DNA from 2 places in the Virgibacillus siamensis genome. Region 1 is predicted to be linked to the other one. Evidence: riboswitches for the same ligand, from Rfam matches in the RefSeq annotation. Region 1 holds a riboswitch; the other holds the start of a gene.
The links. A riboswitch is a leader RNA that binds a small molecule or an ion and turns the genes downstream of it on or off. The one in region 1 is predicted to bind cobalamin.
Positions count from the first base shown of each region.

Region 2: it holds a riboswitch for cobalamin, as region 1 does, so the genes downstream of both, B1K71_RS03295 (acyl-CoA thioesterase) here and B1K71_RS10730 (DUF4430 domain-containing protein) in region 1, are expected to answer to the same signal.

Region 1 is NZ_FUIH01000007.1:1,383,197-1,388,402, forward strand. It holds gene B1K71_RS10715 (hypothetical protein) at 1-972, opposite strand, end outside; gene B1K71_RS10720 (RNA polymerase sigma factor SigX) at 969-1,505, opposite strand; gene B1K71_RS10725 (ECF transporter S component) at 1,665-2,180, opposite strand; gene B1K71_RS10730 (DUF4430 domain-containing protein) at 2,177-2,608, opposite strand; cobalamin riboswitch at 2,783-2,964, opposite strand; gene B1K71_RS10735 (ATP-binding protein) at 3,006-4,763, opposite strand; gene B1K71_RS10740 (response regulator transcription factor) at 4,763-5,206, opposite strand, start outside.
Region 2 is NZ_FUIH01000006.1:469,295-474,500, forward strand. It holds gene B1K71_RS03270 (ABC transporter ATP-binding protein) at 1-475, opposite strand, end outside; gene B1K71_RS03275 (PLD nuclease N-terminal domain-containing protein) at 475-675, opposite strand; gene B1K71_RS03280 (YfhE family protein) at 972-1,100, opposite strand; gene B1K71_RS03285 (TIGR01777 family oxidoreductase) at 1,141-2,043, opposite strand; gene recX (recombination regulator RecX) at 2,174-2,986, shown strand; cobalamin riboswitch at 3,030-3,240, shown strand; gene B1K71_RS03295 (acyl-CoA thioesterase) at 3,616-4,092, shown strand; gene yfkAB (radical SAM/CxCxxxxC motif protein YfkAB) at 4,224-5,206, shown strand, end outside.

The DNA.
Region 1 (5,206 bases):
CACCCTGTTATTTCCTTGAACACTGACTTCCACAACATCTGGAATTGTACTATATATATTAAATTTTTTCCGGTTTTGTTTCATTTTGTTTATCGCGCTTTTAATTCCATTCCCTTTATCCAACGTAACCGGTACCAAAAAGCTTCGCCCGGAATGCCCGGGTTTATACAGTTTGTAGGCTGCTTTTCGTTCCTGGCTTACTTTCAATTCTTTTACAGTACCGATTGGACCGAGACTGATTTTTTGTGTAAATACTGCTTTCTCAATTCCATTCGTACCAAACATTGTCTGGATCGTTCTTGTGAACATGTTTGCCTCTGTACTTGATTGAATTGAAAAAGAATCCGGCATGTTTAACACAACAGTACTTTTGGATGGGTTGACCTGAAATGTTGCATCATGCAGCATATACGTACCTGCTTTAACCAGTTTTCCTGTCAAATAATCATCCATTAATTGATACCGTTGATCGGCACTAATAGTTTCAGGAAAAATAAACGTTACAGGTATAATGAACTGTGCCTGTTTATCTGCAATAGCCCCGCGTACAATCGTTTCAGAATCAGTAGTGCTGGTAATAACATGAGATTGAAAAGCTTTATCTTTTCTGAGAGTATTTGCCTGGTGTTGTGTTGTACTGGCGCTTTCCTGTTTGCCTGATTGATTATTTGCCGCACCCTGTTGTTTGTCAGAAACACTTATTTCCGGGTGAGACTGTTCATGAAGACTGTTGGTCGATAGATGATTTTTCTCCAGTAATATTGGTACGCTGATAAGGACAATTGCCAATACCATCAGGACACTGAACAAAGGAATTAATTTTCCATTTCGCGACGTCTGTCTGCCCGTATTCTCATTTAGCCGGGAGGAGATCTTCCTGTACAGTTCATCTTTGTCCCAATTGTTCTTAATTCCGGGCATCTTTTTTAGTGAATCAGTAATTTGTTTGTCATCGTTGTCACGGGATTTCATGATACATCCCCTCCCTTCTGATTCTCCTCGGACATCCATTTCTTAAGACGTTTGATGCCGCGATGCTGCACGGTTTTCACTTTACTGACACTGAAACTTAGAATTTCAGCGGTTTCTTCTATTGAGAATGATTGTATGTAGCGAAGAATCAAAACACTTTTCTGATCCTGACTGCACTTATCTAAATGGTAATAGACCCGTTTTATTTCTTCATTACGCTCTGCTATTTCGTCAGGAAGCATGTTTTTATCTTGTATGAACTCTCCATTTGATCCCCAATCAAAATACTCAGCGATTCGGCCGCGTTTTCGTTTTCGCTTTCGGAAAAAATCCATCGTGACATGACGCGCAATGGAAAATAGCCACGTTTTTTCGTTGCTGTTTCCTTTAAATGTACTGTAGGATTTTAAAACTTTTATATAGACTTCCTGCACGAGATCTTCACATACTTCCTTATCTTTCACCATGTAAAAAATGAATTGATACAAATCATGATGGTACTCATTGTACAATCGCTCAAAAACGGCCTTCATAATGATCCTCCGTTCAGTTAATCAGTCGTTTTTACCGATCAAAGGTTACAGCTTATTTTAACTATATTGGAAATAATGTAAAAGTGAAAGAGAATTTCAGGAAAATATTATGAATAAACGGATCTAAATTCTCACTATAAAAAGATAAAAACACCAGTTTCAGCTGGTGTTTTGTAAATAAAAATGTTTTTTCGCGTATGTTTTAAACAAGTGTGAAACAATTGGATAAAAAACAACCATAAAAATTGCATTTCCAACCGCATGATTAACGGAAAACGGTAGTCCAGCAAGGTAATACGGCCAAAATTCTCCCGCAATGGAATATGTCATCAATGAAATAATAAAACCATATAAAAAACCGCTGAATATAGAAAAGATAACGATAAACCAAAAGGGAAGTTTTCTTGGGTACTTTCCAAGAATTCCACTTAATAAACCGATGAGTCCCCATGAAACTATCTGCCAAATTGACCAGATCCCCATCCCTAACAGCATATTGGACAAAAAAGTGGTTAGTATTGCCATAATAATTGCTGCCAGTGGTCCAAGCAGCAATCCACATATAATAATGAGTGAAGTAACAGGCTGTACATTTGGAAGAAATGCAAAAATATATCTGCCCACAACTGCAAGTGCAGAAAGTACAGCCAACAGTGTTAGTTTATATGTGTTCAATATGCATGCAGATCAAATGTTATTTGATCACCCGGTGATAATTTGAGATCTTTCGCTCCTACTTTTGCATTTTCACCGTTAACTTTAAACATCCATGCGGTCTTTCCCTTATCCTGTGAAACACCTTCAATCGCTGTAATAAATCCACCATTGTGGGATGTTTCCAGTTCAAAGTTCTTTTCCATAACTGACATTAAAGTTGTTCCTTTTTCAATTGTAACTTCTTTTTTTGCAATCTGTTTCTCCCCGTTATTTTGGGAAAGAACTATTGTAACGCTATCTTCTTTTTGTTCAGCAGCATTCTGATTCTCCGTGGAATCCGCACCTTGACTACTCTGTTTCGCTGATTGTTCACTATCAGTCCCACAGCCGACGAGTACACCCAATACCAATAAGAGTGATGCCAAACCTAAAAACCACTTGCGCATTGTTCCTATTCCTCCAGTTCCTTATTATTGAGGGGGAATGAGACGATAGAACCTTATCCCAGCGTTCAAAAATTACACTAAAAAAGCTGATCCTGTTCCAGGAATCAGCTTTACAGACAATCGAACCATAGACATGTATCCGGTTGTCCCAATCGCTCAAATCCTCGAAGCATTGAAACGGCAGGTTGTTTGGCAGGTCTACTGACTTGTGATCATTTCCTACTCTAAGCCCTTCCCATATGAAAATCATACAGTGGATTATGCTTATTTCGTTTATCACTTACAGTTGCGAGGACAGTTTCAGCTTTTCACTGAATTCCCTATTAAGTAATAACACCAAAAACCTTCTAGTATTCAACTGCAGTTATTATATCATAAATACCAATCCTGTACAGATTCAATCTTTCAACGGAAGTTTAAAGACAAATGTTGTACCTTCTTTGTCAATACTGTTCACGGTGATTGTTCCATGATGGGCGTCCATAATATTTTTAGCTATTGCCAATCCAAGCCCTGTACCCTTCTTTTTAGAATTTCGGACACGGGATTTGTCCGCTTTGTAAAATCGTTCAAATACAAATGGAAGGTCTTCTTCAGGAATGCCGCTTCCATCATCCGAAATGGATACTGTCAATTCATCCGTATTGGTTTCAACCGTTACCGTAACGTTACCGCCTTCACCCGTATGCCGGATTGCGTTGTCAATCAGATTGGTAAAGACCTGTTCAATACGGTCCGGGTCAATTTCAATTTTATTTTTAGTTAATTTCTTATTCAATTCCAGGTTTACCTTATTATCGTTTGCAAGGCCGGCAAATTTTTTAACGATTCGCTCCACATACGAATCCAATTCGACCTTTTCCAAGTTAAGATGAATCTGGCCGGCTTCCATTCGGGCAAGATCAAGTAATTCGTTGACCAGCCTACCCATTCTCAAGGATTCTTCGTAAATAATTTGCGCAAGCTCATTCTTTTCTTCTCCGCTTTCGGCAACATTATCAACAATTGCCTCACTATACCCTTGCAGCATGGAGATTGGTGTACGTAATTCATGCGAAACATTGGCGATAAAATCTTCACGCAGTTTATCCAACCGGCGCTCTTCTGTCATATCCCGGATTACAGCGACTGCCCCGCGTACATAAGACTGATCATACAAAGGTGTCATAATCATGACCCAGGTACGTCCTTGAATATTTATTTCATGGATTGCTTCTTTTTCCTCCTGAATAACCTCTTCTAAGATTCCGAACAACGGATCTGGCAATTTGTTATTTTCATCACTTAAGGATAAATTATTTTTGTAATAGAGATTTTCAATGAATCTGTCTGCAGGAGGATTAGATACAAGCATATCGCCATTCCGGTTTAATGTGATGACACCATCTGCCATTGAACTCACGATTCCCGACAATTGCTCTTTCTCCTGCCTTAAGGCATTAATATGGAACTTCAGTTGACGTCCCATCCGATTAAACGCAACCGCAAGTTCACCTATTTCGTCATGTGTCAGGATTGGCACTTTTGTATTAAATTCACCTCTGGTCAGATCAAAGGCAGCTTCCCGCATTTTGATCAGTGGTGAAGTAATTCTCGTGGACAGAAAGAAAGCAAATATCGTTGTCAAAATAATCGCAATCCCTGCCGCCAGCAAAATGATTTTTGTTGTCTCTGCTTTGGTTTTATTGACAACATCTAGTGACTGATAGACAAATACAGCCCCATTATTATGAATTGGTGTTCCGACAAGCATGACTTGTTCCTGCGTTTTCGGGAGTCGCATCTGCTTCTTTACATTTTGTCCTTTATTAAAAACAGCTTTTAAAGATTCCTTATTTCGATACCAGGCTTCATCAAGCTCATGAAGATTATCGATACTCTGTGATGCCCAAAAATCACCGTCTCCGTAGACAACTGCAATATGTGTGGCCGGATCTTTTATCCGTTCAGTCGTCGTATAAGCTAATTTCCGATCATCATATTGCTCAATCATCTGTCTTACTTTTGTTGCCGTTTGCATCATTTCATTTTCTGCCTCTTCCACATGAAAATTCTCAAAAAACTCCAAAAGTAAGATTGTTAAAATAAATAATACAAAAGAAACCAGCAATAAAATAGTTATTGCCAGTTTCCCAACTACACTCCGCCAAAACATCAGACATCATCTACCTCAAATTTATATCCGACACCCCATACAGTGACAATCATTTTTGCGGCGTCTGCGGATACATTATTCAGCTTTTCTCTTAAGCGTTTCACGTGTGTATCTACTGTTCGCAAGTCCCCAAAGAATTCATACTCCCATACTTCTTTCAACAAGAGTTCACGGTTAAATACTTTATCAGGAGACTTGGCCAGGAAACAAAGCAGTTCATATTCCTTCGGTGTCAGAGCAACTTCCTTTCCATCAGCTGTTACCCGATGGGCATCATGATCAATCGTCAGATGTGGAAATACCAATAAATTTTTGGTTGGTGCACCATCACGGAAATCGCCCGATGAAACCCGTCTTAACAATGCTTTCACACGCAGCACAACTTCCCGTGGACTGAATGGTTTTACAATATAATCATCCGTACCTACCTCAAATCCCTGAAC
Region 2 (5,206 bases), on a different contig from region 1:
CTGGTTCATCAAGCATTAACAGTTTTGGCCTGTGGATAATCGCCTGAGCAATTCCAAGCCGCTGCCTCATGCCGCCAGAATATTTTCCAATCCGGCGGGTGCCGGCATCCTTTAATCCGACTTGCCGCAGTAAAGTTTCCGCACGTTCGGCAGCATCGGTTTTCGATAAACGGGCAAGCCTTCCGACATAAACAAGGAATTCCTTTCCGGTCATCCAAGTGTGAAAAATCGGGTACTGCGGCAGATAACCAATATATTTGCGGATGTCATCGCTCTGCATTGTGCCCGCAAACGACACATCTCCGCTTGTCGGTTTAATTAATCCCGACAGCATGCGCAATGTTGTCGTTTTACCGGCGCCATTTGGTCCGATCAGAGCGATGCATTTGCCTGGATCAAATTGAAAATGTATATGATCAACCGCCAATTTATCATCGTATCGTTTCGTCAAATTGTTTACCGTAAGCAACGCCATTACTGCTGTCTCCTTCCAAAAATGAAATAGACAATCGGCCCAATGATATTGATAAACAGAATAATAAGCACCCACATCCATTTTGGTCCGTTAGTTCTTTCAATGCGAATCACATCAACCAGTGCAACAATAAATAGGATAAATTGAATGATGAGAATTGGTGCTATAACCGCCCAGTTGATTTCTGAAAGTAAATTCACTTCCTCCACTTAAATGTCACTCCTTTCCGATACAAGTCTATATACGAACTAAATCATAAAAAAGTTCTATTGAAAAGTAAAAAAATCATCCACACGTTTATCCACATACAAAGCGCTACTTTAAAAGCTGTTTTTTTGAGTATCCACAAAACCCACAGGCGGAAGGAAATTTATACACAATCCGGTTGTTGATAAGTGATGTAGCTGTGGAAAGCTTCCTTCTTGTTATGCACAATTTATGATAAATTGTGGATAAAACTTGTTTATAACAGAACAAAAAAGGAAACCAGCCTGATTTAACGGCGGTTTCCTTTTTGGGAAAGCTGATTATATACGCGATCTGCCTGCTTGAATTCCCTTTGATAAAGCACCTCTTGCGTTTTGGATAAAACTTTTTCACGATGATTCTTATTTTTTTCCTTCATCTGGATCCCTCACTTTATCAATAGGATTATCCACAGGCTGCTAATTTATACGATTCTCTTTTTCTAACTGTGTCAGTGCCGTTTTTAGTGTTGGATAAGCAAACTGAAAATTATGCTCCAATGCTTTTCCGGGGAGCACGTATTGACCTTTCGTGATAAGCTGGCTCATTTCACCGAGGGCCGCAGTCATTATGGATGCGGGTGCCGGCAGCCAATATGGACGGTTGAGAATGTTTGCGAGTTCCTTCATAAACTCCTTGTTGCGCCGCGGTTCCGGTGCCGTGAAATTAACCGGTCCGGAAATATGATCATTGAACAGGCAAAATAGCAGAAGCCGGACTGCATCTTTAATATGAATCCATGACATCCACTGTTCTCCATTACCGATTTTTCCGCCGGCATACATTTTCACAGGCATGCGCATAAGTGGATATGCACCGCCTTCACCCAAAATGACACCGAATCTGGAATAAATTGTACGAATCCCCATCGTTTCAGCCTGGCTCGCTGTTTTTTCCCATTCTGAGACGACCTTGGCCAGGAAATCACGTCCCTGGACAGTAGTTTGTTCCGTAAACATTAAATCTTCGGACATTCCGTAAAATCCGACAGCAGATCCGCTGATAAACACATCCGGTTTTATATCCATATTTTTAACAAGGTTCATGACAGCCATGGTTGTTTCCATACGGCTGTTGCGGATGGAGTCTTTTTTCCGGCTTGACCAATAACCGAACAGGGAATCACCGGCAAGGTTCACCACACTATGAATATTCGGCAGCTGTGATACCGGGTGATCATAGGCGATAAATACAGTATTTTCTGTGTCCTGATGCCTGTCGGGGAAGCGGGTTAATATGTAAACATGATGTTCTTTATCTGTTAATGCCTTCGTGAGGTGTTGTCCAACAAAACCGGTTCCGCCGGTAATGAGTACGTTCATGATTATTCACTCCTTCAATAACGGATTCAGTACAGTTTATTTTCCATTATTGACTTTCAGTATACCGATTCTTACGGTGGTGTCCAGGAATTTTTTTCGTTACTATAAAGGGAAAGGGGGTGAGAAATCAATGAAAAAGATTTCCCGGATCACCACTCAACAAAAACGTAAGAATCGTTATAATATCTTCCTGGATGACGGCCATGGTGAAAAATATGGCTTCAGTGTAGATGAATCCGTCCTGATAGCGTACAAGCTGCGTAAACACCTTGAATTGGATGAATCGATGATCGCTACACTTGTCCAAAAAGATACATTACATAAGTCATATACCCTTGCTATCAATTTTTTAAGCTATCGGATGCGGACAAAAAAAGAAATTTATGATTACCTGGTTAAAAAAGAAGTGGATGATGAACATATAACGCAAATCATGAAGCAGTTAACGGAGGAAAAGTTGATTAATGACCGGCAGTTTGCGGAAGCGTTTGTCCGAACCCGTATTGATACAACACGTAAAGGCCCAATGCTGGTTAAAAGAGAACTGATGGAAAAAGGAGTTTCCCCGCAACTTGCTGCTGAAGCAGTCGATTTGTACACGTACGAGATTCAATATGCCCGCGCTGAAAAATGGGTCCGCAAAAAATTGACAGCCAGCAAGAGTAAATCATTTAAACAGCAGGTGCAGCAACTGCAGGGAACTTTGATGCAAAAAGGTTTTACACGGGATGTGATTCAAGATGTACTGGCAGATGTGGATGAAATGAAGGATACTGATGCGGAATGGAATGCACTGGTTAAACAGGGTGAGAAATTGCTTCATAAACACCGTCAGAAACTTTCAGGATACGAACTTCAGGGAAAAGTGAAAGAAGGACTTTATCGGAAAGGCTTTTCCATCGATCTAATCAATCAGTTCCTTGAAGAACAGGATGAAATCTGATGCAGATTGAACAAATATGATAAAATAAGTGTGAACGTGAAAATTTAATAGGATGCCTTATGGTGACCTTGTGAAAACAAGTTTAAAAGGGAAGTTGGTTGAAATCCAACGCGGTCCCGCCACTGTATTGCTGAGACATCTCTATAACACCGACTGTCCAATAGTCGGCTATCCACTGTTCAATTGGAACGGGAAGGAAACAGAGAATGTCAATGATGCTAAGCCAGGAAGCCTGCCATAAGGAAGAACATTATTTTCCTACGGGAGATAGGAGGGTGTTGCGCAAATATCCGCATAGTTCAGCTATGCGTGCAATCTGTGACCACAAGCCTTCAATGAGAGGGCTTTTTTTATTGTTTTAATGACGTTAAGAAGATTGTTACATGCTTTCAGGTATTTGAAGTGAAGAACGATTTCTGTCTGTGAAGGTTGATATTTCACGTTGAAAGTTGATTCCTGTCCAGTGAAGGTCGATATACCGCCGATGAAGGTTGATATCCTGCCCATAATGGTTGATAACAGCGATTGAAGGTCGATTCTTTCCAACGAGGGTTGATATCTGCCTGTGCGGGTAAAAAAAAGTATTTTTCAACGTGACAGGAATGATACATCATCAAGGAGGCTAACAAATGGAAAAAATAGCAATCGGTAATACAAAAACACTGCAAACACGACTTGTGCTCCCGCCCGACACCAATCATTTGGATACCATTTTTGGAGGAAAAGTACTGGCTTATATTGATGAAATCGCCGCGCTTACATCAATGAAACATGCCAAAAGTGCTGTCGTAACGGCTTCAATCGATTCCGTTGATTTTCTTTCATCCGCCAAGGTCGGGGACTCCTTAACACTGGAAGCGTACGTAACATATACCGGCAACAGTTCGATGGAGGTATTTGTCAAAGTGACGGCACATGATTTGATTCACCATACCGAACAATTGACCACCGAATCTTTTTTAACAATGGTTGCGGTGGATGGTACCGGTAAACCGATTCCGGTTCCACAGGTTTACCCGGTTTCAGAAGAGGAGCAGGAGTGGTTTGATTCTGCACCTGTTCGGAAAGAAAACCGTAAACGCCGCATGCTGTCCAGAAAATCCTGAAGCGGGAAACTGGTCCTTAACACTAATTCTGTATGCTAAAATAATGAAGGGTCATTTTTATGGTATTTATCCCATAACGATGAAAATAGCATAACCTCATTTGAAAGGGAGTTTCTTAATTGACAACAAGTATGAACACACAAACTTTGTCACCAGTCAATGATCCTTGGGAGGCGTATATGGATGTTGAAGAACATGGAGAAATGAAGTTGTCGAATGTTGAATTTACGACAACGACTTTATGTAATATGCGCTGTGCACATTGTGCTGTTGGCTATACTTTGCAATCCCGGGATCCAGAATCACTGTCGATGGACCTAATACTGAAGCGGCTTGATGAAATACCCCATCTGCGCACGATTAGCATTACCGGCGGGGAACCAATGATGAATAAGAAATCAATTCGGAACCATGTTATCCCGCTATTAAAGTATGCTCACAGCCGTGGTGTTAAAACACAGATGAATTCAAATTTAACATTGCCTTATAACAGGTATGAATCAATTATTCCTTTTTTGGATGTATTACATATCTCTCATAACTGGGGAACGGTTGAAGAATTTATGGAAACCGGTTTTGCTAAAATGGAGCGAAAACCTTCAGAAGAAAATCGTAAAAAGTTTTTTGAACGTATGATTGATAATTCACAGCGTCTCGCAAAGGATGGTGTGATGGTTTCGGCGGAAACGATGCTGAATAAACGGACCTTCCCATTTCTGGAACACATTCATGATCAGGTGCGCGAGATGGGCTGTGCAAGACATGAGATTCACCCGATGTACCCTGTCGATTTTGCCAGCACATTGGAAACATTGGAGCTGGATGAAATTCGTATAGCAATTAACAGGCTTCTTAATCACCAGTACAAAGATATATGGATGATGTTTGGAACATTGCCTTTTTATCCATGCAGTTTGTCACAAGAAGATCAGGATTTATTAAAAAGGCTGTATCAAACGAAGAATGTAAGTGTACGTAATGATCCGGATGGCCGCTCCCGATTAAATGTAAATATTTTTACCGGGGATATTATTGTGACAGACTTTGGTGATGAACCTTCATTGGGTAATATACAGGACACCTCGCTCCCTGCTGCATATTCGAAATGGATGGA